One region of the Psychrobium sp. MM17-31 genome, then DNA from elsewhere that is predicted to be linked to it. Evidence: predicted binding sites of a transcription regulator. Region 1 holds the regulator's gene; each other region holds the start of a gene.

Evidence for each region. The regulator LexA, encoded in region 1, represses DNA repair genes until DNA is damaged. The targets are predictions, from matches to a motif close to TACTGTATNNNNATACAGTA.
Region 2: a site for LexA is predicted at 1,269-1,288, ahead of imuA (translesion DNA synthesis-associated protein ImuA). Genes of this name have one in related genera too.
Region 3: a site for LexA is predicted at 5,263-5,282, ahead of dinB (DNA polymerase IV). Genes of this name have one in related genera too.
Region 4: a site for LexA is predicted at 1,449-1,468, ahead of ruvC (crossover junction endodeoxyribonuclease RuvC). Genes of this name have one in related genera too.

The regions. Positions count from the first base shown of each region.
Region 1 is NZ_JAKRGA010000004.1:95,121-102,632, reverse strand. It holds gene MHM98_RS13245 (alpha/beta hydrolase-fold protein) at 1-958, shown strand, start outside; gene MHM98_RS13240 (VOC family protein) at 1,028-1,504, shown strand; gene MHM98_RS13235 (glyoxylate/hydroxypyruvate reductase A) at 1,513-2,454, shown strand; gene lexA (transcriptional repressor LexA) at 2,610-3,233, shown strand; gene MHM98_RS13225 (SulA-like leucine-rich domain-containing protein) at 3,230-3,778, shown strand; gene MHM98_RS13220 (DUF1107 family protein) at 3,875-4,087, opposite strand; gene MHM98_RS13215 (MATE family efflux transporter) at 4,451-5,800, shown strand; gene MHM98_RS13210 (GGDEF domain-containing protein) at 5,797-6,828, opposite strand; gene MHM98_RS13205 (heme biosynthesis HemY N-terminal domain-containing protein) at 6,844-7,512, opposite strand, start outside.
Region 2 is NZ_JAKRGA010000003.1:193,802-201,313, reverse strand. It holds gene MHM98_RS09835 (DNA polymerase Y family protein) at 1-572, opposite strand, end outside; gene imuA (translesion DNA synthesis-associated protein ImuA) at 572-1,249, opposite strand; gene MHM98_RS09825 (SIMPL domain-containing protein) at 1,436-2,164, shown strand; gene MHM98_RS09820 (tautomerase family protein) at 2,178-2,564, shown strand; gene MHM98_RS09815 (hypothetical protein) at 2,568-3,023, shown strand; gene MHM98_RS09810 (hypothetical protein) at 3,015-3,311, opposite strand; gene MHM98_RS09805 (SOS response-associated peptidase family protein) at 3,405-4,088, shown strand; gene MHM98_RS09800 (DUF2310 family Zn-ribbon-containing protein) at 4,092-4,898, opposite strand; gene MHM98_RS09795 (hypothetical protein) at 4,960-5,391, opposite strand; gene MHM98_RS09790 (hypothetical protein) at 5,493-6,098, opposite strand; gene MHM98_RS09785 (hypothetical protein) at 6,276-7,250, opposite strand; gene MHM98_RS09780 (Lrp/AsnC ligand binding domain-containing protein) at 7,385-7,512, opposite strand, start outside.
Region 3 is NZ_JAKRGA010000003.1:490,089-497,600, forward strand. It holds gene MHM98_RS11030 (methyl-accepting chemotaxis protein) at 1-150, opposite strand, end outside; gene MHM98_RS11035 (NCS2 family permease) at 243-1,541, opposite strand; gene MHM98_RS11040 (aminoacyl-histidine dipeptidase) at 1,722-3,176, shown strand; gene MHM98_RS11045 (hypothetical protein) at 3,285-4,112, shown strand; gene dinB (DNA polymerase IV) at 4,128-5,210, opposite strand; gene MHM98_RS11055 (autotransporter assembly complex family protein) at 5,508-7,220, shown strand; gene MHM98_RS11060 (translocation/assembly module TamB domain-containing protein) at 7,220-7,512, shown strand, end outside.
Region 4 is NZ_JAKRGA010000003.1:59,746-67,257, forward strand. It holds gene aspS (aspartate--tRNA ligase) at 1-1,379, shown strand, start outside; gene ruvC (crossover junction endodeoxyribonuclease RuvC) at 1,534-2,121, shown strand; gene ruvA (Holliday junction branch migration protein RuvA) at 2,126-2,749, shown strand; gene ruvB (Holliday junction branch migration DNA helicase RuvB) at 2,773-3,783, shown strand; gene ybgC (tol-pal system-associated acyl-CoA thioesterase) at 4,371-4,772, shown strand; gene tolQ (protein TolQ) at 4,762-5,457, shown strand; gene tolR (protein TolR) at 5,460-5,888, shown strand; gene tolA (cell envelope integrity protein TolA) at 5,893-6,831, shown strand; gene tolB (Tol-Pal system beta propeller repeat protein TolB) at 6,831-7,512, shown strand, end outside.

The DNA of each region.
Region 1 (7,512 bases):
AGTCGTGGCGCTGCACACACCAAACGTCTGGCGTTACCTGCCGAAGTTAGACACCAAGGATTCTGGCTGGCGTATCAACAATACTGCCCATCAAAACCAGCAGTATTTAGACTTTATCAAACAAGAGCTTATTCCGTATATTGATGCGAACTATCGCACCAATGACTATCGCGTACTAATAGGTATGTCACCAACGGCTATTATTGCTCTCGATAGTTTTATCAAAGCACCCGAGTTATTCGACGCCCATTACCTTTTCGCTGCCGTCGATATTTTCGCGCTAGGATACGACGAAAAATCAACGCTACTCGATTCTTTAGTCACTAGCCTTAAAGCCAACCCACAGCTAAAGCGTTCACTTTACATTGCCTCGGCGCAATCTGATTTTGACGAAAATCCAGCTCACGCTGGTAACGCCAAGCGCCTCAAACAATTCGTCTCGCCACTCATGAAGGAGCGCTTTAAGTTAGAGTTTTTACCAAACACCGAACACTACTCGATGGCAATTCCAGCGTTGGTATCGGCGCTTAAACTAAACTTTCCCCGCAACGAGTTAGAGATTTTTCGCGACTTGATCGCCAAACCCGGCAACGCTTTAAAAAATATTGAAGCTCACTATCACAGCTTATCTAAAAAACACGGTTTTACGATTCATCCAGAGCCGGACTTAAACCGCAACGTTAATAGCTTTCGCGGCATTGGTTATGTGTTACTAGGCGATGATCGCCACCAAGAAGCGATGGAAGTATTCAAGCGTTGGACAGAGCTAAGTCCTAACGAAGCGAACGCCTTCGACAGTCTTGCCGATGCTTATGAAAGCTTGGGGAAAAACGAGCTGGCAATGGAAGCACACCTTCAAGCAGTGAGTGTGGCGAAAAAACTAAAGGATCCTCGTCTGGCCTTTTTCAAGCAAACTCTCAAGTCGTTTGAAGAGCGCGTCGCGAATAAATCTTCCTAATCACGAATGAATATTGGTGCTCTGTGGGTCTGTTATTTCACCATCAACCAATTAGCCTATTAGAGCGCCATGATAAAACTACTCACAATCATTTTAACCGCCTATTTTAGCGTTATTACATCGGTGAACGCCGATGATAAGCCATTAACCTCTGGCTTTAATCACGTTGGACTAACCGTATCAAACCTCGATAAATCAACGCGTTTTTTTACTGATGTGTTGAAATGGAAACTTGTCGGAGGCGATGAAAAGTACCCAGCCAAGTTCGTTTCAGACGGCAAGATGTTTTTAACCTTATGGCAAACCAAAGATCCTAAAAAAACCGTAACCTTCAATCGCAAAAACAACGTTGGTTTACATCATCTCGCCTTTACGGTAGAGACATTGGAAGGGCTTAACGCACTATTTGAGAAGGTAAAAACGGTAGATGGCGTGATCATTGAATTCGCACCAGAGCCAGCGTATGGTGGTCCAACAATGCATATGATGATTCGCGAACCAAGCGGTAATCGCCTCGAATTCTCGTACCGCCCACCAAAACAATAGCAGGATTTATGGGGAAAATAGTTTTTGTTAGCCAGCTGCCAACCACAGAGCAGCAACAATGGCTTGAGTTATTACAACAAACACTTAGCTCGGAGAGCATTTATTTTCCCCATCAGCTAACAGCGAGCCAATGCGCCGAAGTCGATATTGCCATCGTCGCTAACCCAGACCCTAAGGTGCTACGTAGTTTTCCCAACCTAGTGTGGATACATAGCTTGTGGGCAGGTGTTGAGAATCTAGTAAAAACGGGCTTGCCCGATGGTGTGCAACTAGTACGTCTTATCGATCCTGAGCTCGCCCAAATTATGGCGGAGTCTGTGCTCACTTGGACGCTGTATTTACAACGCAATATGCCAAGTTATCAGCGGCAACAACAGCAACGAGAATGGCGACAACTCACTAACGTCAATTCGAAACAAATGCGGGTAAGTGTATTAGGTGCTGGTGAACTTGGCCTAGCTTCGCTGTCTTTGTTAGGTAAGCTGAATTACACATTAAGTTGTTGGACGCGATCGCCAAAAACCATTGATAAAGTCACTAACTACACAGGTAAAGACGGTCTAACGGCAATGCTAGCTAAAACAGATATCTTAATTTCATTGCTGCCTCTAACACCGGAGACTAAGCACCTACTCAATAGCGAAACCCTAAGCTTGCTGCCACAAGACGCGAGTATCATTAACTTCTCACGCGGCGGTATTATCGATCATGATGCTTTACTCAAATTACTGGACAATCAGCACCTCAATCACGCGGTACTCGATGTCTTCGATATAGAACCTCTGCCAGCCCGGTCACCGCTTTGGCATCACCCAAAAACTACTGTATTGCCACACATATCTGCACCCACAAACCACTGTACAGCTGCGAAAATTGTGGCGGATAATATTGGTAACTATCGAAAAAATGAAATTTTACCGCCGACAGTAAACCTCAATAAAGGTTATTAATATCAATAACTTTTGTTATCCATTAGTGTTCTCTCGCCAAAGAAATTACAAATAATTGCTGATTAATGATTGCACAATGGATATCACTGTATATACTGACAGTTATACTGTATAGAAAAACAGTTTAGTAAACATATTCAGTGAAAGGCATCAGCATGAAAAAATTAACTAATCGACAAGCAGAAATTTTACAGCTCATCAAAGATAATATTTCCATGACTGGCATGCCTCCTACTCGTGCCGAAATTGCTAAACAGCTAGGCTTCAAATCGGCTAATGCTGCAGAAGAACATTTAAAAGCTCTTGCCAAAAAAGGTGCTATCGAAATTATTCCCGGCACTTCACGCGGTATCCGTTTAGTCGAAGCTGCGAATGATCCTGAGCCAGAAGCAGGCTTACCGCTTATCGGTCAAGTGGCTGCTGGTGAACCTATCTTGGCGCAAGAGCATGTTGAAGCGCATTATCAAGTTGACCCGAATATGTTTCATCCAAGCGCAGATTACCTACTGCGCGTAAACGGTGAGAGTATGAAAGACATCGGCATTATGGACGGCGATTTACTGGCTGTTCACAAAACCAATCAAGTGCGCGAAGGCCAAGTAGTTGTGGCCCGTGTCGAAGATGATGTCACCGTTAAGCGCTTTGAGCGCCAAGAGAACAAGATTTTACTTCACCCTGAAAACCCAGAGTTTTCAACCATAGTTGTAGATTTAGAATATCAATCAGTTGAGATCGAAGGCTTAGCTGTTGGCGTAATTAGAAATGGAGCATGGCAATGAAATCATTAGTAATGAACACTAACTTTGACAGCAACACTTTCTCAATGAGTTCTGGTATCGATTATATCGACCAATCTCTCGCTCACGGTGGCTGGCAATCGCAAACCATTAACGAAGTGATTAGCTCTGAATCTATTAGTGAACAGCTAGATATCCTATTACCAACATTGACTAAATTAAGCCAACAGGGTCGCTGGATTGTTTTAGTTGGTGCGCCAAAGGCAGGATTGAAACCACTACTAGAGAGCAATGGCATTGATACTTCTCGCGTACTATTAGTTCATCCGAAAGATCAAGTCGATGCACTATGGGCGATGGAACAAGCACTGATGTCAGGTAACTCAAGCGCCGTCTTAGGCTGGCCAGGAGAAATCGATAATCGTGATTTAAAGCGTCTGCAACTCGCGGCAAAACGCACGAGCGCCCTAACCTTCTTATTTAAAGCAACGGCTAGTGCTCAGCCAAAAATCCAGCTTAACTGTTATAACCAACAGTTAAGCCATCAACACCTGAGCATCGATCGCCGCAGTGGCACGATTCACTAGGTAGCTTTTGGATACTATTTGGTTCAACAAATGAAAGACTAGAAACTAAAAAGCCAATCGAATGATTGGCTTTTTTAATGTGGGGATATGATACATCTATTCCCACTGCGCAACGGGTTGTCGCGACTTGATAAGCTGATTAATTTGACTTACAAAAGATTGCTGTTGTTCATTTGCATTGCAAGGCGCTTTCAATAAACCTTGTTGAAATTGAAATACACCTAAACTTTCAACTTTCAACGTGCCTTCAAAGAAGATTTTTACATATTTAACGATTTGCTTAATGGAGTTTTTAGTGAATTTTTTCATACGCTATTGTTCCATGGTTACCGTGAGATTTTCGACCTTAATAGTTTCTACAAGTTCAATGAAAACTGATAAATTTACACTCGCGCGATTATCATCATTATTCATAAATGTGTTTAATTTAATAATTACTAATACCAAGATAATCAATACGTAAAAAACAACTTACCATAGATTAAAGTCGAAGTGCTCAGACCAAATGTTACAAGTAATTTCAAATTTCAGGCGCACATCCTACGTGTCTTTTGTGACGGATTTATGGCGGAAAAATAGCTAAATTGAAACAATGACACCAATAGAAACTTAAGTGATAATAGCCAGCTTATCGCAATTTACAGATACTAATATTTATAGGGGCATACTCGATTGAAAAAACACCTCGCACAGTTTTTTACTCCAAGTGCCAAAGCCGAAAGTAATCAACTAATCAAACTTGCCATTCCCGCCATTTTAGCGCAACTCGCTCAAATGTCGTTTGGTGTTATCGATACCATAATGGCTGGACAATACAGTGCGGATGCACTTGCAGCGGTAGCGATCGGTGTAAGTATTTTCAATCCAATTATCGTTTTTATCATTGGTATTTTCTTAGCATTAAGTCCAATAACCTCGCAATACAATGGCGAGGAAAACAAACACGGTGTAAAACGCGCTTTCCAAACGGGCGTAATAATGTCGCTCATTTTGGCACTGCCTAGTGCAATCATTTTAGTGTCTCTTGAACCCTTAATGTGGGCGATTGGCATAACCGAGGAGATCATTCCGCTAGCGAGCGGTTACCTGAGTGTTTTAGCGTGGGGCGTATTTCCACTTTACTTCTTTTTTGCATTGCGCTTTTGTAACGAAGGAATGTTCGCAACTAAAGCCATCATGTATTGCTCCATTATCGCGCTACCGTTTAACGTTGCCTGCAACTATTGGTTTATTAACGGTGGCTGGGGCGTGCCTGCGATGGGCGCTATTGGAGTCGCTTGGGCGACGCTCGTAGTGTGGTCGATAATGGCAATTTCACTAGTTATCTACACTCTCACCTCGGCCCGCTATCACGGCTTCAACCTGTTTAATACTTGGTTAAAACCACGTCTTGAAGACTATACTGAAATTCTGAAAATCGGTACACCGATGGGGATTGGTCTAGGTCTTGAGGTTGCCTTATTTGGTGCAGTTGGCTTAATGATCGGCCGTTACTCGGTGCCTGATATCGCGGGTCATCAAATTGCTATCAATATCTCAGCGCTAGCCTATACACTGTCACTTGGTCTATCAATTGCCGTGACGGCACGAGTCGGCTATCACATTGGCCGTAAAGATCCGGAACAGGCGCGTCAGACGGGATTCATGGGTATTTGGTTTGGCGTATTTATCTCACTGTTCACCGCCACCTGCATGGTATTATTTCACCAGCATTTCATCGCGGTATTTACGTCAGATGAATTGGTATTCGCAGTGGCCAGTCAGCTTATTATCTTGGCGGCTATCTTCCAGCTATCAGACGCTGTACAGGTCAATGCCAGCGGCGCGCTACGTGGTATGAAAGATACTAAAATACCGATGTATATCTGCATGGTAGCCTATTGGTTAATTGGCTTTCCAATCGGCTATGTGTTGGCGGAATTTGGTGGCTGGGGTGTGCAAGGTTACTGGATTGCCATTATCTGCGGCCTAACAATTTCAGCCGCATTAATGACTCATAGATTTAATAAACTAACTCACTAAGCAGTTGATACGACTTGATTACGGCCTTGCTGTTTTGCGTTATATAAACGCTCATCAGCGAGGTTAATTGAGTCAATTGCATCTCTGTCTTTTAGAATTGCTGCCACACCAAATGAGCAAGTGATATTGGCGACAGTTTCCCCAGTTTTGCGATCCTTAATAATCAAACGTTCAATCGACAATCTGATTTTCTCTGCCATATCATGAGCTTTAGCGATAGTAGAATTAGGAATTAAGACAGCAAATTCTTCACCACCATAGCGGAATGCTAATGCACCATTAGAGCAAGAAATTGCTAAACGCTTACCAACGGCTTTTAACACTTGATCTCCCATGGTATGACCGTGCTCATCATTAAACGCTTTAAAATGGTCGATGTCGGCAATGATTAAGCAAGCATGCGCATTTGGTAGCTCAATCAAACCGTCGAGCTCTTGTTCAAATGCTCGTCGATTTAATAAGCCGGTTAATGCGTCGTATAATGCATCTTGCTGACTATTTGCTAGCTCCATACGCAAAGATTTGATCTCTTGCTGAGCTTTTTCGAGGCTATCACCTAAGGACTTAGCATTGTCGCGCATCGCCATCGATTTTGAGAGTAATTCACTAACAAAACCGGAAACTGCTTCTGGTGTCATTGGTGTTTCAATGGCATCTAAAACCGCCAATTCCTCATGGCATAAAGACATCTCTTTTTCGAAGCTTTTAGCGTTGTTTTGCGTATTTCCAATAGAGTCGCCAACTTTACCCATCATTTTGTCGATAGACTGTTGCAAGTTTCGAGCTTGATCGACAGCTTCGTTTTTAACGTGCTTTGAATACAGTTGCTCAGCACGGAAGGTTGGGCAGGTGTTATATAACTTCAGCGCCGATTCTAACTCGCGATTAAGATTAGGCACTTCATTAGAAGCATAGGTATACCACAGCGCGTAGTTAGTTGGGTTAACCGGTACGCTGTACTTCATCATTAACGGAATAGTTTTCTTCAGCGTTTTAACTGACTCGTCAAAATTCGAGTTGTCTTTCATTGACTTACTTCCCTGTTACTTCGCTTGGCGATAATTCAACGCTTTATTGAAGCTATCTAAAGCGCCACTGCTCTCACCTAGCTCTTGCTGGACCTGTGCTAGTTGTTGATAGCGGTGTGCCGAAGGGTCGATTTGAATTGCTTGTTGCAGCCATTCTTTAGCATTTTTCCATTGTCGCTGCATAATTTTCAGTCTAACAATAACATCAATAAAGGCCGAATCAGATTGATAGGCATCTAACTTTTCAAGACGTTCACACCAAGCTGTTGCGAGTTGTGTGGGGCATTGCTCAACCACACCTAACAAGCCAGCACTTAGCTCTTTACTCAGTCGTTTAAACAATTCTTTCTCGATCAGCGCCGCCTGATCAAATTTAATAACTAACTTAGCATACTGGCAAAAGATGTCGATATGATTGCGGTACTTTCTAGGGATAGATTTGTAACTTTGGTTAATCGTTTCTAGATCACTGTCTGCAAGTGCCGCTAATTGCTGAACGTAACAGTGACGCACTCTTTCCTGATGCTCAGGTGCAGTCAGACGCTTGTGCTTAAACAAAATATCATTGAGTTGTGCAACTTGTGTCCATTGCTGAAAATGTTCACGTACTTGAATATTGAGCGGCAATAAATCATCATGTTGAGCGACTTTGTCAGGTTGTTGCTCCAACCACTTTTGCGCACT
Region 2 (7,512 bases), on a different contig from region 1:
AATTGCTCAATGATCTTGTCGGCTACATCGAGATAGTTAATGGATGTATTGCTAAGCCAATCATGGATCACATGAGGATCATCACTGATACGTAAAGTATTGATTGGCAGTGATTGAGCTATCACCTGAGCCGCAATGGGATTGAGAGCGCAAGCGCCGCGATAAGTCAGTTGTAAGTTATTCAACCAGTGTTTTAGTTGCTTGGCTGTGCCATTTAAATCGCCATAGAGAGCGAACATGGGAGATAAACGCAGTAATAATCCCTGCGGCGGCATTGGCGCAATATCGGCGATAACGCTATAAGCCGATTGCGTGATTTGCGCTAGTAACTTCTGGGTTAGTTTGCTGTTGTAATTGTGCACCTGCATCTGATTACTTAACGAAATCGCGCGTCCTAAGCCAAAACCTAAACATACACCACAGTCGATAGCCGCTTTATTCGCTTGCACCACGCGATTGTATTGACCATCGACAATAATGATTGGCGTTGCCATCGATGCAGTTTGCGCTATGTCGCTGGCCATTAAGCTATCGAGCTGCAATTGGGGAAAGTCTAAATAGAACCACAACATTAGCTAACTCGGCGTTTGCCCAGCGCGATAACATTATCGCGGGTAATGTGAGTCACTAGATCTGGCCAGCGCTCACTCATATCAAGCACAAATAATGGCTGCGGCCAATGACCCTGTTGTTTTTTGATAGTAATTGTCAACCCCTCATCACAAGGCATTAGCGCCAGCGATAAATTAACGGGCAGGGTTGCCAATTGATTGGGGGGACGAATAACGATCAAACGCGAACCCGTCGCTTTAGCCGCAAGTTTCAAACGTTTTACTTGGCAACTGCTGAGCTGTGTTTGCCACAATACAACAGAGCTGACACAACCACTGAGTAGACTTTGCTCTGCACACCACAGCTGCTTATCACTATCACTGTGGTTGATCACCAACGCACTGGCTGGCTCAATACCATTGAGGGACAGCATCTGGCTGTTAATAACGCTCGGCGGATTAATAAACAGCAGTAATTGCTCTTTATTAGCGTTGCTTGTTAAATACGGTGCAATTAAGCGCAATTCACCAATGCCGTTATTAGTTTGTAATTCAATAATGCCTTGTTTGGGCCAACCACCACTAAGTTTTTCATCTAACAATGGATAGCCTGTGGTTTGATAATCTTCATTAATGGCCTGTTGGCTCCCCAGCCAAATCTGGCGACCATCGATAAGTTGGCTAAAATCAGTACGCATGACACAGCCTCAAAATAAATACTGTATATATGTACAGTTATAATGTTTTGTCGGTATTTTTGCAACAAAAAGCGCTGTCATGTTAATTAATGACTAATGGTTTTAGACAACAAAAAGAATATAAGTCTTTGCAATAGTTAAAGTTTTATCTTATGTTAGGGCGTATAAAAATATAGGGAGTGTAGAATGAGTCAGCAAAGTAACAACAGCCATTGGATTATTGGTGCATTATTAGTAGCCACAGGGATTGCTTCTTCTGGCTATTTCATTAGCCAAACACTGTATAAATCCAAAGTTGCCCTGAATACTGCTGTGGTAAAAGGACTCGCTGAGCGGCGCGTTGAATCAGACAAGGCGTATTGGACCATTGAATACAGTGTCACAGGCAATAACAAAGACGATATTCCAGAGCTTTACGGCGCATCAGAACAAGATCAAGCCACCATTATTGAGTTGCTAAAAAGTAGTGGCTTTAGCGACGAAGAAATTAAACCTGGTGTACTGGATTATCGCAAACGTGAATATCGCGACGAGAACCAAAAACTGGTGGAAGAAAAGCATTTCCTTATTGGCAAAATAGATGTGGAAACCCATCAAGTACATTTAGTGGCAAAAGTTCGCGCCAAACTCAATAAACTCATTGCCCAAGGTCTAGATCTTACCAACAACGCACCGTCATACCACTTCACCAAACTCAACGATATCAAACCAGCCATGCTGAAAGAAGCCACAACCAATGCTCGCTTAGCGGCCAATGAGTTTGCGCAAAACGCTGGTGTCACTGTTGGCGGTATTCGCAGTGCGCGCCAAGGCGGTTTTATTATTCGCGATGTCGGCAGTAACTATGGTGACGATAAGAAAATTGCCAAAGATGTGCGTGTGGTAACCAATGTCACTTTCTTTTTAACGGACTAAATAAGGCTCCATTATGATTGTTGTCTACGGCATCAAGGAACAACTCAATCCAATAAAAGCACAGTTATCTGATGCTATTCATCACTGTATGAATCAGGTACTTGGTTTACCCGAAGATAAACGTGCGCAACGCTTTATTGGGCTGGATAAAAGCGATTTTTATTATCCGGGTGGTCGCTCTGATCGTTATACTGTTATTGAAATCAATATGATGGCGGGGCGTAAAGTCGACACCCAAAAAGCATTGATTAAAGCATTATTTGAGACTTTGCATCAGCGGCTGGATCTCGAGCCGATTGATGTTGAAATCACCATTAAAGAGCAAGCGCCATATCAATGGGGATTTCGCGGCATGACGGGAGATGAAGTCATGGATCTCAATTATCAGGTGAAGGTCTAACGCATGCAAAAAATCTATCAACAAAGTCGTTGGCAAAACATCGTTTATCGCGCCAATCAAAGTTCATTTGCGCTTTTATCGGTGATTGTCGGCGCTATTATCGCCGCGGGGGTTCATCAGCACTATCAGACTATTGAAGCATCTTCGCTGTATGTTTATGTCGGTATTCCTGCGCTGTTTATCTTATGGCTGGCGGTGTTTAATTCAGGCAATAATAAAATTATCGAACACGGCGTTGAAGTAACAGAGCAGGGAGTTTCGTATATTAACTACGGCGAGAAAACGACTATCAGTTGGCAGGATTATCGCGGTTACGAGCTTGCTAGCACCTTTGGTGGTTTATTTCGTTCTGTCATCATTAAGGGACAAGATAAGCACGATATTATCTTCAATTATTATGCGTTTTCAGCGCTGCAGCGCCGTGAAATAATCGAAACGCTACGCTTGAAATCACACTGAGATTGAAACAAAGGCCGCTACTATCATAATGCCGATTAATTTACTGACGACTACCAGAAGAATTAAATCTGGCCATATATCGGCAGCGGTAAATTGTTTAAGTAAATAGAAATAGACGACAATTGAAAGTAGCCAACCAATCACAGGTATTAAACCGACAACGCCACTGACGGCTACGCAGATCACGGCTTCTTTGAATCCTATTTCTGTGGTGGTGAGTTTTCCGGCAAGGAATAAAGCGAAGCCAACGGCGATGGCTTCGATAATAAGTAATACTAGAATATCCATATAAGATGACTCATTCAGAATAAAATGTCAGGCTAAGTATATGACAAAAATATAATTAAGCCTTGTTTAATATCATCATTAGAGAGAGTTTTTATGTGCGGTCGATTTAACGTTAACGATGATTCCTTTGTTCAGTTATTGCTAGAAGGACTTGAAGTCGAAAATCCACAGCAACAGCGCTTTTCTGATTTTATTACTCCCTGTCAGCCTGTCTCCATTATCGTTGAAGAACAAGGCCAGCGTAGTTTGCGTGATGCGACTTGGTGGTTATTACTCGATCGTATTGACGGTGGTTTTAAACCATCCCGTTATACCTCATTTAATACTCGATATGACAAAGTTAACCAACCGGGGAGTGCTGGATATCAATCATTTCGTAGCCAGCGTTGTATTATTCCCGCATCTGGCTTTGGTGAAACGCAGTTTGTTAATAAAAAGCCAGTGAGTTACCACAACATGACCGCCACCGAGCAAGCATTAGCCTTCGCTGGGCTGTATCGTTTGTGGCGTCATCCACAAACAGGTGAGCTGGCGTACTCCTGTTCAATCATTACCAATGCGCCGCATCCAAAACTCAAGCATATTCACACCAAAGCCAGTCCCGCAATGCTGATGCCACATCAATATGATATGTGGCTCGATCCCAACAATAGCGATATAAACCAGCTTAATAGTGTGCTCACACCACGTATTGTTACGCCACTAAGCGCGCAGCCAATTAATAAGCCGTCGTTAAGAGAGGCAGTAGGGGATTCATTTATGATTGAGAAGGATTAATTGTCATTTTCGCCACTCACCAATAACAGCATGACGTTCATCAGAGTTATCTATTGATAAATGTGAAACTAATCGGCAATCATGACAAATGAAGTCGAAATGATGAAAACTTGGATCATTCTGTTGATGCTTATTCTGCCATTTCTTACCGCAACTAGGACACTTTCTAGCATCTTCATTTTCTCGTCGCCCGTAATACCTAAACAGGTAGTAGTAGGTTGGAATTCCGGTAAACTTTTCGATAGCTTGGCATATCTCTCTACCTCCACAGCTAAATGTAGATGACGGATTAGCCAGTTCTTTGTACGCCAACATTTCAAGTGCGCCACCTCTAATCCATATCGTTTCTAGCTCTTGATATTCACGTTGCCAATAATAAACGGCTTCGCGCTCTTCATGGGTGTTAAAAAATTTAAAAAGCGGAATTGAGTAGTCATTATCACCGCGATAAATGGGAGATTCGTATTCGTCATATTCTGTGTTTAAAAACAAAAAAGGTGACTCAGTAAAATCAACATCTACCGCAGGTAGTTCGTCATCTATTACGTTCCAAATGGGGGATTGCTGAAATATAGCTTCAATTTTAGCCAGCCACTTTTTTCCATATTGGCAATGATGCTTGCTTTCTGACGCTGCTAATTCTGGCAGATTAATATAAGCACAGAGCTCACCTTGCTCTAGAACGCTAAAATACTCTCCACAGGCTTGACCGTTGTGAAATAGTACAGAAATATAAGACTTGATATATTCTTCGGCTTGCTCTCTATCTACATCTGAAATGCGACCAAATATTAATTTATGCAAAATCATACTAATCCAACTATCACTGTTATCTTATTTTCCTTATGAGAAACACGTATATCACACAACCCTAATTACTTGCCACATAACGCATAAACTTCACATAGCCTGACGGACCGTCTTTAATAAACCATTTTCCGGTGAGTACAGAATCATTATGTGAGCGTGTTAGGTTATAAACAACTTTACCTTGTTGACCACCGCTGCCGTCATATTGTTTAACCATAAAAACTCCGTTTGACTTAACAAAAGTCGCAGTAATATCAGCAGACAATCCTATCGACGGTTCATCACCAAAGGTTTGTACTTCAATCATTTTTCCTTTGATAATCGTACTTTTTTGCTCAAGCACCATCGAGCACTCAACGAAAGTGTTTTCGCCGTATTTGTAATAGCCAACCCACATGCCGGCTAAATTAGGAACCTCTTGCTCTGTAGCATTGGCGAGCAGGGAAAAAGAAAATAATGTGAGGAACAAGGTCGCGAGAATTTGTTTGAACATAGTAATCAGCTAGTTGGAATTTGTAGTAACGATAATAAAGCAAACTGATTCAGAAACAAAAAAAGCCACAAAATGTGGCTTTCTTAAAACGCATCTATTTATTAGCCAAGCTTGTTACGCTTTTTAAACTCAGCGATTAGTGCATCAGGGCGTTTCTTTTTATTGTCCTTGTTAAGGACGAACACAACCGTTTGACCATCTGGGCCCGCACCAATTTGTGTAAAGCGGTAGATTGCATCACCTAATTTACGCGTTTCTACCATATCTTCGTAACGGCTAAATACGTATAGACGACCGTCTTCAGAGCGAATTTCGCCATAGAAGTCATCGCTCGCGTTTAATTTGCCGCGATACATATCGATGCTAGCAATGCCAGATGATTTCTTTTTGTCTTTACCCGTTAAGCCAAACACTAGTGTTTCACCGTGTGGGCCATCACCGATGTAAACTTTACGGTAAGCCGTTTCACCAACGCTTAAAAATTGTTGGTAAGTGGCAAAATCGTCGAAGATGAAATAACGGCCTTCGTGGGCAACTTCAAACATGTCCTCGTTATTCAGGGCTTTCTTAACAACCTTAACCGCTTGCTTTTCAGCTGACTTAGCTGCGCTAGCTTGACTGTTATCGGTGCTTTGACAAGCAGCAAGTGATAATAACGAAGCACCGACAAGGGCACTGATGGCTAATTTTGAAGTGAATGTTTTCATGATGGATTTCCTATCTTTTGGTCTAGTCGATGACACAATAAAATGCAGTGCGCCAACTCAATGGCGCTAAGATAGGAAATGAATGTGACAAATTGATGTGGTTTTTGTGACGGTATATTGAATCTTCACAAAGTCATCTTATAAGGTGTATTTTCAAAAGCGTACTTATTAAAAAGGTTAAGACTCCAGCTCAATATTACGCAGTTCACGCTCCGCTAATGCCATATCGTAAGTTGCTTTTAACAGCTTATATAAACGAATAGCCGCATCAATCTCTTCTTTGCGATTGGTTAAGCTCTCAATATTTAGTCCAAGCGGAATATTAAGCGGCATAACGGCTTCGATGATTTGATTGAGATTACTACGACACACCTTTATTGACTCAGCTAATGGGTTATTTGACTCCAAAATGCGCCAGCGAGTAGATTCAGGAATCGATATCCCTAACCACTTCATAAAATCCATGGTCTTTTCACTGCCACATGGCGTAAAAGTTAATACCATGCGCTTAGGGCGAATACCTTGCGCGCGACATTCACGGGCATAACTTACCAGCATATCGATAGTGGCAGGGGCATCGTATACTGCTTGCGAAATAAAATACTCACAACCTTGCTTGTCTTTCTCTAACAAACGCAAGTGCTCGTCACCTTTTTTGGCATGACGCTCTGCGATAGTTACGCCGCCAACATAATAGTTATGGCGATGTTCGAGCTGTGCTTTATAGGCATCTTGCAACGCCAGCTTTGGCACACCTTTCGATGATGGACTACCCACCAGCACAATATCGCGCACGCCATACAGCTGCCAGCTGTTATCTAACCACTGATTAAACTCGTCACTGTTTTTAGCTGCAACGCTTTTGTAAGTAATCACGGGTTTATTGGTTTTCCCGTTTAAGATTTGCGAGTAATGACAAGGCTCAAAGGTTTTTTTGAACGGGAAAGGGCGCGTTTCGTCGGTGCGGCTGCTTTCATCTTGAATGTCGTAAACGATCAAACCATCGAAATCGACTTTATCTAAACGCGCAACGAGCTTATCGGCAATGTCTTCGACTTTTTCTAATGGCATGCCTTCGCGCGGCGGCGTTGTACCAATAAAATATACGCCAAACTTAGCGTCTTCAGATTTTGCGCGTAAAACAGAGTCCATTAATTCACTACCTCAGTCATTTTAGTGACTCAACTATAGCGCGCATGCATTTGGATGTCTAGCCATCCAAATGGCTAATTTGCAGTTTTTGCGCTATGCGATAGAACGAGAGTGAATAAGCTAACTTTCCTCAATTACTCAGGAGCAATAGGTAAGCCGTGATCTTGTTTTACTTCTTCTATAACAACGTAGGTATGGTTTTTAGCAACGCCGGGAATATCTACGATCGTTCCTAATACTTGGCGATAGGCTTCCATATCGG
Region 3 (7,512 bases), on a different contig from region 1:
GTGCTGCCCTGTTAATTCTTCAAGAGAATAACCTGCGATATCACAGAATGCCGGATTGGCATAAAGTATCACACCACGTGGATCGGTGACTGACACCAATTGTTGATCCGCTGAAAAAGAACGTTCGTTTCCGCCTGACGAAGTATTCATGATAGATCCCAAAGCGCATCACGGCGCCTACTAACTAAGATTGGATTGAGAAACTATCATAGCACTAATACAAATCAAGTAATAAAATATTATTAATTGTGTGCTCGTAACAACAATTCTGCAGTAAAAAATATACTTAAGACGATGACTAATGCATTTAGCTGCTTATAACGTCCAGCGACGAGTTTAATTAAGGTATAGCTAATAAAACCAAGGGCAATACCATTAGCTATCGACATTGTGAGCGGCATAACAATCGCGGTAATAACTACGGGAATAGCTTCAGTTAAGTCTTCCCATTCAACGTTAATGAGACCAGCTAGCATCAAGGTAGCAACATAAAAAATCACTGGTGAAGCAGCAGCTAAAGGAACAGCGTCAATCAACGGATAGAAAAATATTGCTACTAAAAATAGCAGGCCAACGACAACAGAAGTCAGTCCTGTGCGACCACCAGCGGCGACACCTGCCGTACTTTCAACGTAGGTGGTCACTGTAGACGTCCCCAAACTCGCGCCAAATAATGTTGCCGACGCATCAGCAAATAACGCCTTGCCAAATCGCGCAAAACGCCCCGCAGTATTTAGTAACCCACCTCGCTGCGCCACCGCGACTAAACTGGTAGCTGAATCAAAGAGATCGACAAAAAGAAATGCAAAGACAACTGCTAATAAACCAATATCTAACGCGCCACTAAGATCCATCGCCATATAGGTGGCTGCTGCGTCAGGCGGCGCGCTGATTATGCCATCAACATCACTTTTGCCATATAACAGACTAATAATTGTAATGACTGCAATAGCCACCAACATGCCACCACGCCAACTTCGTGCAGCAAATCCAATCATCACTAACAGGCCTATCACCCACATAGCGGCTTCAAAAGAAAAAACATTACCCAGTGTAAGTTGCGTATTGTCGTCAACTACGACTATTCCAGCGATTTTTAACGAGATAAGTGTTAAAAACAAACCGATTCCGGTGGCTATTCCTTGGCGTAACGATAGCGGAATTTTTTCGACAATGAGCTCACGGATCCGAAACAAACTAATGACGAGAAAAGCAACTCCAGAGAGGAAGACAGCGCCAAGCGCAACTTGCCAGCTATGTCCAAGCTGTATAACAACACCGTAAGTAAAAAATACGTTGAGGCCCATGCTCGGGGCTAATGCGATGGGGTAATTGGCAATTAGCCCCATTAAAATACAGCCAAAACTCGCCGCTAAACAAGTTGCTACGAACACAGCTCCTTTATCCATGCCAGCCTGCGAGAGAATCAACGGATTGATACACAGGATATAAGCCATGGTTAAAAAACTAGCTAAGCCACCGGTGACTTCTTTTTTGACATCGGTTTGGTGCTGCACTAATTGAAATAATCGTTCGAGCATTGCGTTATTTGTTGAGCCATTACAATTTGATAACCGCCGATTATGGGACTAAGGCGCTTGATTATCAATGTTATTTCGTCGAATGCGAGCAGATAATGATCCACTAAAGTCGTAGTTGATAATTATTCCTAATAAACTTGTGCTATGATACGCCGCGATTTTAAGTTTAGGATTTATAACATGCCTCTATCTACATTAACGCCACAGCCGTTATGGCAGTGGTTTTCTCAGTTGTGTGCCATTCCTCACCCATCAAAGCACGAAGAAGCAATCGCTCAACATATTGTCGATTGGGCGACAAACAAAGGTCTAAGTGTAACCCGTGATAAAATTGGCAACGTAATCATTAAAAAAGACGCCACGCCGGGCTATGAAGATCGCAAAGGCGTAGTGATGCAAGCACACCTTGATATGGTGCCGCAAAAAAATAATGACACTGACCATGATTTTCTTACTGATCCAATAAAACCATACATCGATGGAGATTGGGTGACTGCCGAAGGAACTACACTGGGTGCTGATAATGGCATTGGTTTATGTGCAATTCTGGCAGTATTTGGCGATGACACCATTGAGCACGGTCCACTAGAAGCGCTGCTGACTGTTGATGAAGAAGCAGGAATGACTGGCGCTTTTGGTCTTGAGTCTGGTTACCTTGACGGTGAAATTCTGCTTAATACCGATTCTGAAGATGAAGGCGAAGTTTACATGGGCTGTGCCGGCGGCGTTGATGCCAATGCGACTTTCGCCCTTGAGACTGAAGCCGCGCCAGCAGACCATACAGCGCTAAGTATTGTCATCGAAGGACTAAAAGGTGGTCATTCTGGCGTTGATATTCACCTAGGACGCGGCAATGCCAATAAGGTGTTAACGCGTGTTTTGTTTGAACTAGCAGACAAATACCAAGTGCGCCTAGCGAGCATTGAAGGCGGTAGCCTACGTAACGCCCTGCCTCGCGAAGCTGTGGCTGAAGTTTTAGTACCAACGAATAATGTGACTGACTTTAAAGCTGACGTTGCAACATTAACTGAAACCTTTAAGCAAGAGCTAGCCGCCGTTGAGCCTGATTTAGCTATTTTTGTCGATCCAGGTGAAGAGAGTGATACGGTATTGGCGCTAGATTTACAACGCCGTTTACTTGCAGCACTCTACAGCATTCCACATGGTGTATTCCGTATGAGTGATGAGATTGAAGGCGTGGTAGAGACCTCAAATAATTTGGGTGTAATTAAAACCCGCGGTAATAAAATTCACGTACAGTGTTTGATCCGCTCATTGATGGATTCACGTCGCATCGACGCGCAGAATACTATTGGCAGTATATTTTCACTTGCTGGTGCTTCAGTAGAATTCACTGGCGCTTACCCTGGCTGGAAACCTGACACTTCTTCGCAAATTATGGGTGTGGTACGTGATACCTATAACGAGTTATTTGGCGAAATTCCAAAGATTATGGTTATTCACGCTGGCTTAGAATGTGGTTTATTTAAAGATGCTTACCCACATTGGGATATGGTTTCTTATGGACCAACGATCCGCTTCCCACATTCGCCAGATGAAAAAGTACTCATCGACACCGTTGAGCGCTTCTGGCAACTAACCCTTGCGATTTTGAAGAATATTCCAAAGAAATAAAGTCAAATAAAATACCTATTAGAAAGCGCTGTTAGCAGAATTTGCTGACAGCGTTTTTTTTTGCTGGTAACTTAAAAAGCACCGCCTAATGAAGAATGTTGTGAGCTTATGGACAGAGTTTATTCCTCGTTTATCGTTTTCGTTTTATCTTTGCTATTGAGCGCTCCTGCTTGGGCACAGGATGTGATTTATTACAAACGCGGCCGTAAAGAAAATTTCAACGCTGCCGAATATGAGCGAAACTCCTATTTCCTTGGTTTGTTACGAATGGTTTTGGACGCCACTAAACCAGAATATGGTGATTATCTATTACTCCCGAAAAAAGTACCGGCCAAAGGAGAGCGACTACAGTGGTCATTAGCGAATAAGGCAGGTTTGGACGTATTATGGGGCAATCCACATCCAAAATATGCAAGTGCATTTAGAAAAATTAACATTGATTTACTGCGCGGCCATGGAGGAATTATCGTTTTACTCGTCCACAAAGATCGGATTGACGAATTTAGACACATTACATCGCTTCAACAATTAGCGCCTTTTAAATTAGGTAGAAACGCAAAGTCAGCTAAAAAAGAACTATTTAAAAAGATAAACCTTAATGTCCTATTTTCTCATAATGCTGGAAGTGTCGTTAAAAACCTACTAATGGGACGATATGATGTATTACCCGTTGAGTTATATGGCAGCGATTTAATTAGAAAATCACATCCAGATATCGTTGAGCTACCAAATCTGGCCTTTAAGAATCACATGCAGTCCACCTATTTCGTTCACAAGGACAACAAAAGATTACATGTGAGAATAACCAGAGGTCTTGAAATCTTAGAAAGCAATGGCCGGTTTGCGAAGCATTTCAATACGCACATTATGATGAGCCCTTATCGCCGTTTTGATCTCAACACAGCGATTATTCTCCACGATTTCACCCAACATTAACCCCATTATTAGTATTCAAGAAGAAAACAGTGTTAATTGATTTAAATCGGAGTTGCTATCAGGCTGTGAATTTTGGTTATTTCGCACACCAACATTGATACCCACTAAGCGAATAGGTCTTCCTTCGCCACGCTCGAAAGCTTCTTTTAATAGCGTTACATACAATGACTCATCAAATTCATCGACGGCTTGTTCTACCGTTGTCGATTGAAAATCGCTAAATTTTAACTTCACACCCTGCTTGTGAATAGCGAGCTGCTCGGTGTGTCGATAGCGTTCTTTTAACATGGATTTTAGACGAGCTAATTCATCAAGGCATTGCGCTAATGTTGTCACATCATGGGATAGTGTGCGTTCAACACCAACCGACTTTCTGACTCTATTTGGTTTAACCACACTGTCGTCGATGCCATAACAGCGCGCTACTAATACATCGGCGAGTTTACCAAAATACCGCTGAAGAAACTCAGGCTCGGCGCGACGAATATCCTCACCATAAATCAGACCGAAATTTTCGAGTTTTGCAGCGGTGACCTTGCCAATGCCGCTGATCTTTCTCAGCGCCAATTGCGCGGTAAAGGCGTCAACATCACTCGGCGGAATAACATATTGTCCATTTGGTTTATTGAGATCTGATGCAATCTTTGCCAAAAATTTGTTGGGAGCAATACCAGCAGACGCCGTTAATCCTGTAGTGTCAAAAATCTCTTGTCGTATTTGCTCAGCAATCAAACTAGCACTGCCTTGACAAGCACTGGCGTTTGAAACATCTAAAAATGCTTCATCAAGTGATAATGGCTCGACTAAATCGGTATAACGACGAAAAATTGCTTTGATCTGAGCAGATACTTCACTGTAAACATCAAAACGACTTGGCATTAGTACCAACGATGGACACAATTTCAACGCCATTGCCGTAGACATCGCGCTGCGCACACCGAACTCTCGCGCTTTGTAGTTACAGGTTGAAATCACCCCCCGATGGTCGCGCAAACCTCCCACAGCCACCGCTTGATTGGCCAATGCGGGATTATCACGCATTTCGACAGCTGCGAAAAAGCAATCCATATCAACGTGAATAATTTTGCGCTGAGTCACTCTCTACTAACCTCTGTACCAAACTATCTACCAAACTCTCCACTAACAAGTGAACTGTATATAAAACCAGTTGTTAGTTTACCCAGATAATCTTTAGGTAACAATCGTAAATTTATAAAATTAAAGACTCGAAAAAGATGCATCGATGTCAATAACGGGTGATAATTAGCGTTTACGGAACAACGCCATGAATTAATGGTCGTTAACATGGTAGCAACCTTGAATTGCTGTAATGGAATTAATTTAGGTAGGTCGAGATTGAGAGTTTTTTATTGCGCTTTTTTTGTGGGATTGGGATTGCTATTCCATACAATAGCTCACGCGCAAACAGTAAAATACAACATAATCTCAAGTGACGACTCACTGCGCAGCGAAGTTAAGAAAAACGTTGCGCTTTACCTTGAAGATTTTTCATCGCCAAATCGCGACAATCTAGCCTACTGGAAAAAACAATTACACCGCCAAGTGAATCAAGCGCTGCAGGCCTTGGGTTATTACAATAGTAAAATTAATTTATCTTTCGACAAGAATAGCAATTCCCCAACCATCACCGTCGATATTGCAATGGGCTATCCAGTCGTCATTACCCATTCTAATTATCGCGTTAGTGGCAGTGGCGCAAGCTTTGAGCCCTTTGTTGCGCAGCGAAATAGCTACCCACTAGTTGTCGGCTCTAAACTCGATCACGGCAGTTATCAAACCACAAAATCTTCCATGATGGACATCGCTCGCGCTTACGGTTTTTTCGATGCCAAATGGATCAAGCACAGCGTCAAGGTTGACATAAAATCGCAAACGGCATTGATTGATTTAGTCTTTGATACTGGTGAGCGTTATCACTTTGGCGCTATAGTGATTGAAGGAAATCATGCCAGCAATGATATCGTGCGCGCGATGGCATCATTTAAACAAGGCGATGCCTATACCAGCGCAGCCATTGCCAACTATAATATTTCATTAAATCAAAGCCGTTACTTTACTAGTGTTCAGGCTATCCCTGCCCTGCCTAATGGTTTGGATAAGTCGATAGATATCAAAGTAACAGCCATGCATCGACCACGGAATATTGTCGAAGTAAGTGCGGGTGTCACTTCTGAGCTTGGTGAGCGTGGTCGATTGAAATGGGTCAAGCCTTGGATAAATCGTTACGGGCATAGCCTAGAAAGCGAAATCAAGCTCAATCAACAAGAGCAATCTGTCACTAACAACTATAAAGTGCCCCATGGTGATCCCAATTTAGACTATACCAATTACGTGCTAGGTTGGCGCCATACCAGTAATTTTAACGACACCAATAATCGCTATCGCAAATACTCGCTGCAATGGCAACGACATCAGCAAATCAATGAAGATTGGAAGCGTATCTTGCTGTTAAAATATGAGCGTGAGAAAGATAATACACAAACCCAAACACGCACCCACCTAATTCCTGGCATCAGTTACATTCGTGAGCGTCGCGAAGGCGGGATCACGCCGCACTGGGGCGATCGTCAATTTGTTTCCGTTGAAGTTTCCGATAAAGCATGGGGCTCACAATCGAGTTTTTATAAACTGTCGTTGCGTTCAAACTGGCTTAGACAATACAACGAAACCCACCAGCTCCTGCTAAAAGTCGAAGCTGGTTACATTAACGCCGATGAGATTAGTGAAGTGCCCATTTCGATGCGTTATTTCGCCGGTGGCGATAATAACCTGCGTGCGTATAAATTTAACAGTGTGTCGCCACTAGATAGTGACGATAAAGCTCGTGGTGCCCTCACTCAGCTTTTAAGTACTATAGAATACAGTTATCCCATTAAGGAAAAGTGGCGTCTGGCTGTATTTCACGATGCTGGTACCATTGGTGATAAATTCTTTGAAGAAAACTATAGCGACGCCGGCATAGGTGTTCGTTGGGAAACTCCCGTAGGATTGGTTCGTTTGGATTTTGCTAAAGGATTACAAGGCAGTGACATTAAACGATTCGACCGCCCATTCAACATTAGCTTTGCAATAGGGCTCGATTTGTAATGAAAAGCCTGAAGTCATCATCAATTACCAAAAAATCGTCTTTTGGATTAGCCGTTGCGATTTTGCTAGTGCTATTTGTTCTATTGACGCCGTGGGGAAATCGCGTCGCGTTGCAAATCACACAGCAGCTAGTGCCGAATTTGAAAGTGGAGTTAAGTTCCGGCAGTTTACTATTTTCGCCTCGCATAAAACGCCTGTCATTCGAGAACGCTCAAATTAGCATCGCTGCAGATAACTTAGCGATTGATTGGCAATGGCGCTGCTTTTGGCATTCTGAGTTATGTGTAACCAA
Region 4 (7,512 bases), on a different contig from region 1:
AAATGACAGAGCGTTTAGTATTCCGCTCTAAGGTAACTGGTTTTGTACGTCGTTTCTTAGAAGACAACGGCTTCTTAGATATCGAAACACCAATCTTAACTGCTGCTACGCCAGAAGGTGCGCGTGACTACTTAGTACCAAGTCGTACTCACAAAGGTAAGTTCTTCGCACTACCACAATCTCCACAGCTATTTAAGCAGCTGCTAATGATGTCTGGTATGGACCGTTACTACCAAATCGTTAAGTGTTTCCGCGATGAAGACTTACGTGCCGATCGTCAGCCAGAGTTCACCCAAATCGATATCGAAACGTCATTCATGACATCAGATGAAGTGCGCGGTAAAACAGAAGAGCTAGTTCGTAACTTATTCAACGATTTATTAAACGTTGATTTAGGTGAGTTCCCAACCATGACTTACGCGGATGCTATGCGTCGTTTTGGTTCAGACAAGCCTGATTTACGTAACCCATTAGAGTTAGTAGACGTTGCTGATTTATTAAAAGATGTTGAGTTTAAAGTATTCTCAGGTCCTGCAAATGACGAGAAAGGCCGTGTTGCTGTAATCTGTGTACCTGGCGGTGCATCACTATCTCGTAAGAACATCGATGACTATGGCAAGTTCGTAGGCATTTACGGTGCTAAAGGTCTAGCGTGGATGAAGGTTAACGACATCGATGCTGGGATGGAAGGCATTCAATCGCCAATTCTAAAATTCTTAAACGAAGAAGTTGTGAAAGGCATTTTAGAGCGCACTAACGCGAAAACTGGCGATATTATTTTATTCGGCGCTGATAGTGCAAACATCGTGACTGAAGCAATGGGCGCGCTACGTCTGAAATTAGGCGAAGATTTAGGTCTAACTTCTGATGAGTGGAAACCACTATGGGTTGTTGATTTCCCAATGTTCGAAGAAATCGATGGTCAGTACCATGCATTACATCATCCGTTCACGGCACCAGTTGGCGTAACCCCAGAAGAGCTAGAAGCTAACCCAGCAGCTGCGCTATCTGACGCATACGACATGGTATTAAACGGTTGTGAATTAGGCGGTGGTTCAGTGCGTATCCACAACGCGCCAATGCAAAGCAGCGTATTTAGAATCTTGGGCATCAGCGATGAAGAAGCACAAGAGAAATTTGGTTTCTTACTTGAAGCATTGAAATACGGTACACCACCACACGCTGGTTTAGCTTTCGGTCTTGATCGTTTAATCATGCTAATGACAGGCACTAGCTCGATTCGTGACGTTATGGCGTTCCCGAAAACAACGACTGCCGCTTGTCCATTGACTAATGCACCGGGTAATGCGAACCCTGCACAGTTAGATGAGTTAAACATCGCGTCGACTGTTGTTGAAGAAGAAAAATCAGAAGACTAATCCGCGCCTGTGATTAACTTTTGAATAAGAAACGAGCCACTGGCTCGTTTTTTTTTGATTTTTAACAAATACTGTACTTGTAACCAGTGGTTTTATGACATAACCTATCACCATGATAAAAGCACAGTGTGCAAATAAGGTTTAAATCAATTTTATGTCAATCATCCTCGGGATAGATCCAGGCTCTCGTGTCACAGGCTACGGCGTGATCAAAAAGCAAGGCAATAAGCTTAGCTATGTCGCCAGTGGCTGTATTCGCATTAGCGAAAAAGAGCTGCCACAGCGTCTAAAGCAGGTGTTCGATGGCGTGACGCAATTGATTGAAACCTATAAACCAGATGAATTTGCCATCGAGCAAGTGTTTATGGCGCGTAATGCAGATTCGGCATTAAAGCTTGGTCAGGCGCGCGGTGTCGCTATTGTCGCAGCCATGAATGCATCGATTCCCGTTGCTGAATATGCAGCGCGTTTGGTAAAACAAGCTGTTGTTGGCACAGGGGCAGCGACTAAAGATCAAGTGGGGCACATGGTAACGCAAATGCTTAAGCTACCAGCGCAGCCGCAAGAAGATGCTGCCGATGGTTTAGCAATTGCCATTTGTCACGCTCACAATACACAAAGTCTCATTGCGATGGCGGGGAAGAGTACGGCGCGTTCAGCTAAAGTACTACGCGGTCGTTATCAGCTGAGTAAAGAGCAGCTCAAAGCAAACAAAATAACAATAAAAGATTTAAAAGGATAAGCGCGTGATCGGAAGATTAAACGGCATAGTTGCTGAGAAACAGCCTCCATTATTATTACTTGAAGTCTCAGGCGTTGGTTATGAAGTACAGATGCCCATGACCAGTTTTTACCAAATGCCAGAGGTGGGTGAATCAGTCACTATTCATACTCACTTTGTGGTGCGTGAAGATGCGCAGTTGCTGTATGGATTTGCGCAAAAGGTTGAGCGAGAGCTGTTTCGTGAAATCATTAAAGCCAATGGCGTGGGGCCAAAGCTTGGTTTAGCGATTTTATCGGGCTTATCGGCAGCAGAGTTTGTTAATCTGGTGGCTAATAATGATGCGGCATCATTGGTGAAACTGCCGGGTATTGGTTTAAAAACCGCAGAGCGTTTGATTATCGAGCTAAAAGATCGTCTGAAGAACTTCACGTTAAGTCAGCAAAAAGATTTAGGCGATTTATCATTGCCGCAAGAAGCCTTGGGTTCAACCTTTGTGGAAGAAGTTGATGTTGAGCAAGATGCTATTGATGCGTTGCTCGCCTTGGGTTATAAACAAACGCAAGCAAGTAAAGTCGTTAAGAAAGTCCGCACACCAGATATGAGCAGTGAAGACCTCATTAAAGCGGCACTTAAGTCGATGATTTAAATAGCAGCAAAAGAAGCTAAATAATGATAGAAGCAGATAGACTGATCCAAGCCGAATCTATGGACGAGAGCGAGCATAATATCGATCGCGCAATGCGACCGAAAATGCTCGATGATTACACTGGCCAAACTGATGCTAAGGCGCAGTTACGTATTTTTATTAAAGCGGCGAAACAGCGGGATGAAGCATTGGATCACATGTTGGTTTATGGCCCACCGGGTTTAGGTAAAACGACACTCGCTCATATCGTTGCTAACGAAATGGAAGTCAACGTTAAAACAACCTCTGGTCCAGTGCTTGAAAAGGCTGGGGACTTGGCCGCACTGCTAACTAACCTTGAACACGGCGATATTTTATTTATCGACGAGATCCATCGCTTAAGTCCGGTCGTTGAAGAAATTCTCTATCCAGCGATGGAAGATTATCAGCTCGATATCATGATTGGCGAGGGCCCAGCTGCACGCTCAATCAAGTTAGAGTTACCACCATTTACTCTAATAGGTGCAACCACGCGCGCAGGTTCATTAACTTCACCACTACGAGCGCGTTTCGGCATTCCGCTGCGATTAGAGTTTTATACAGTTGAACAGCTTACTGACATCGTGACTCGCAGTGCGGGACAATTAGAAGTTGATATTGATCGCGGCGGCGCAACCGAAATCGCTAGACGTTCTCGCGGTACACCGCGTATTGCTAACAGATTATTACGCCGCGTGCGAGATTTCGCGCAGGTGAGTTATGACGGCAGGATCACCCAAGAAGTCGCTAACGAGTCGTTGTCTGTCCTAGATGTTGATAGCGAGGGTTTTGATTTTATGGATCGTAAGATGCTAATGACTATTATCGAGAAGTTCGACGGTGGTCCAGTCGGTTTAGATAATCTTGCGGCGGCAATTGGTGAGGATAAAGACACGCTTGAAGATGTAATTGAACCTTTTTTAATTCAACAAGGCTTTATTCAACGTACTCATCGCGGCCGAATTGCAACGGCACAAACCTACCTTCATTTTGGTTTATCATCCAATAAAGATTAATCTTCTTAAAAAGTTGGCTAGAGTTACTCTGGTCAGCGCTTCAAAAGCGAGTTTCTTAAATTTCAGGCAAAAAAAAGCCCACTAAAAAGGCAGTGGGCTTAAATGACCGACAATGGTCAAATAGGAAGTTAAGTAATTCACAAAAGAGATAACTTTGTTAACGGCGAACTACTAGGCCGTTAACTAAGAGGCAGTTAACAAGAGCGCCTCTCGAGATGGGTGCATAATACGCTGGTCGAACCTTTCATTCAAACTAGAAAATCTGCGAATTAGCATTAGAAAAACTAATGACTAATCTTGGCGCTGCATAAATAATAGCCTTTAGATGGCCATTTGGCGGGTGTTAAGTAAAACCAGTGCATAGTCATGCAGTTGCTACGAATTACCAAAAGTTATCAAAGTGTGAACTTGATCGCCTTTTGTTAAACGCATGTATGAATTAGCACGAATTGTAACAGGATGATTCAGGCATTTGGTTAAAAATGCCTGTCTGAGATTAATTTATACAATTGACGGGCTGTGATGTTGATACAAAGCCGATTCTATAGTAGTTTCAGCCATTAAATTTTAGTTGTGAAGTTTACTTAATGATTTTTGAATTTCCCGTTCGCGTCTACTACGAAGACACCGATGCTGGTGGTGTCGTTTATCATTCAAATTACCTGAATTTTTATGAGCGTGCTCGTACAGAGTTTTTGCGTAGCCTCGGCTTTGAACAAGATGTATTGCTTGAACAAGGATTAGCTTTTGTAGTGCGACGTTGTGAATTGGATTATTTGATTGCGGCGAGATTTAACGATCAATTAGTCGTAACTGTCGAAGTTGAACAACTGAAACGAGCAAGCGTTGTTTTTAAACAAAAAATTTCCACTATTGATGGGAACCTGTTGAGCAGTGCACAGGTCGTAGTGGTTTGCGTGGCACTTGAAGCCATGAAACCGACAGCTATTCCAAGCCATATTTTAAAGGAGTTACAGCGTGCAAGCTGAATTATCGTTCATTGATTTATTTTTAGAAGCCAGTCTATTAGTTCAACTTGTTATGCTAGCGTTGTTAATGGCATCCATTGTTTCTTGGACCGTTATCTTCCAACGCCGTAGTTTACTCAATACCGCGAAAGCGAATCTCAAAAAATTCGAAGATAAGTTTTGGAGCGGTGCAGATCTTTCATCTATCTATAAAGAAGTTTCAGCGCGCTCAGGCACTAACGGTGGCGTTGAGCAAATGTTCAGTGCTGGCTTTAAGGAGTTCGCGCGTTTACGTCAGACGTCTTCTACGAACCCAGATGCAATAATTGCTGGTTCACACCGTGCAATGCGTATCGTTCTCTCTCGTGAAATTGATCGTTTAGAGCACAATCTGTCGTTTCTTGCGACTGTCGGTTCGATCACGCCATACGTTGGTTTATTCGGTACCGTTTGGGGCATCATGAACTCGTTTATTGCGTTAGGGGCTGTGCAACAAGCTACGTTACAAATGGTAGCGCCAGGTATCGCTGAAGCGCTGATTGCGACAGCCATGGGCTTATTCGCCGCTATCCCAGCAGTAATCGCCTACAACAAATTTTCAACCACCGTTGATAAGCTTGAAAACAGCTATGCAAACTTTATGGAAGAGTTCTCTTCAATTCTTCAACGTGAAGCTTATGCGGCCTCTGAAAAAGCAGGACAATAGTCATGCAGTATCAACGTAAGAAAAGACGTTTAAACTCTGACATCAATGTAGTGCCATACATTGATGTAATGTTAGTGCTACTGATTATCTTTATGGCGACAGCGCCGCTGGTTGTACAGGGCGTGAAAGTTGATTTACCTAAGGCGTCTGCAAAAGCATTACCAGAAGAGAAAAATGTGCCGCTGATTGCTTCGGTAAAGGCCGATGGTACTTACTACCTAACTGTCGGTGACAATCCGCGTGAAGAGCTTAGCCAAGAAGAATTAGCGACCTTGGTTGCCGCGCATCTTCAGTTAAAACCAGATACGCCAGTGATGGTTAAAGGCGATCGCACTGTCTCTTATGACCACATTTTGCAACTAATGGTCACGCTTCAGGGCGCAGGCGCACCATCGGTTGGTTTAATGACAGATCCAGTAGAAGGCAAATAGTAGTATGAGTAGCGAAACCAACGTCATTAAAGCAGCGCTGTCGTCAGTGACGCTTCACGTAGTTATAGTTGGTGGTTTGGTTGCTGGCGCAGTGATTACGCCGCCGAAGAAACCTACGTTAGAAGTTACTCTCGCCAACGACAAACCAATTGTTAAAGCTGCAATGGTCAACAATGACGATGTGCAAAAACAAGTTGAGCGTCTAAAGAAAGAAAAGGCAGATGCTAAACGCGCCGAAGAGTTACGTCAGAAAAAGCTCAAGGAAGAACAAAAGCGCATTCGCGATTTAGAACGCCAGCGTAAGAAAAAACAGGCTGAGAAACGCGCTGCCGATCGCGCTGCTAAAAAAGCTCGCGATGAAGCCGCAAAACAAAAGAAAGCAGCGGAAGACGCGATAAAGAAAGCTAAGGCGAAACAAAGAGCAGAAGCTGAGAAAGCCAAGAAAATTAAAGCAGAGCGTATTCGCCAAGAAAAGGCGGCTGCTGAAGCCAAGGCTAAACGTATCGCGGCAGAAAAAGCAGCTAAGGCAAAAGCTGAGCGACTGCGCAAAGAGAAGTTAGCCAAAGAAAAAGCGGCGCGTGAACAGCGCGAGCGCGAAGAGGCGTTAGCTAAAGAGCTGGCTGAAGAGCAAGCTGCACTGGCTAAAGCACGTCAGGCAAAAGTTATGACGGAAGTACAAAAGTACACCAGTCTTATCTCGGCAACGATTAAGCGTAACTGGGTTACTGATCAGAGTATGAAAGGCAAGGAATGTGTACTGAACATTCGTTTAGCGTCATCTGGTTTTGTAACTCGTGTAACTCGCGTTTCGGGTGACACCATTGTTTGTCAGTCAGCTATTGCTGCGGTACAAAAGGCAAGCACATTGCCAATGTCGAAAGATCCGCAAGTTTACGCAAAACTAAAAGAAATAAACTTAACCGTACAACCAGAGTTCGATTAATGAAATCAATTGTAAAATATTGCCTGCTTGCAGGTTTAGTGATGACGCAGCCGGCAAAAGCTGCCATCGATATTGTAATCACGGAAGGTGTTAATAGCGCACGGCCGATTGCTGTAGTGCCGTTTAAATGGCAAGGCACAGGCCCAAAGCCGAAAGAGCTAGCCAGTGTCATTGCCAACGATTTGCGTTTTTCTGGCCGTTTTAACCCATCAGCGGTTTTTTCGATGCCATCGCAGCCATCGACCGACGGAGAGATTGATTATGGTCAATGGGCACAGCTAGGTATTGAAGCTATGGTGGTTGGCACTATAAAACCATTTAAAGACGGCCGTTATGTAGTCGGTTTTGAGCTTGTTGATGTGCTCAGTGCAAATGCGACTAAAGCTAACGGCCAAGTACTACAAAATGGCAAACTGGTCGCTTCAAATGCCCATGTTTTAGATTCTCGTGAAACGGTAATTTCACTCGATGAATTTAGACAATATGCCCATCGCATTAGTGATGTTGTTTACGAGAAACTCACTGGCGAGCGCGGTGCATTCCGCACAAAGATCGCTTATGTGTTAGTCAACCGTGCAAGTTTAGAATATAAATATCGCTTAATGATTGCCGACTTTGATGGTCACAATGAAGTTGAAATATTACGCTCTCGAGAGCCATTGATGTCTCCGTCGTGGTCGC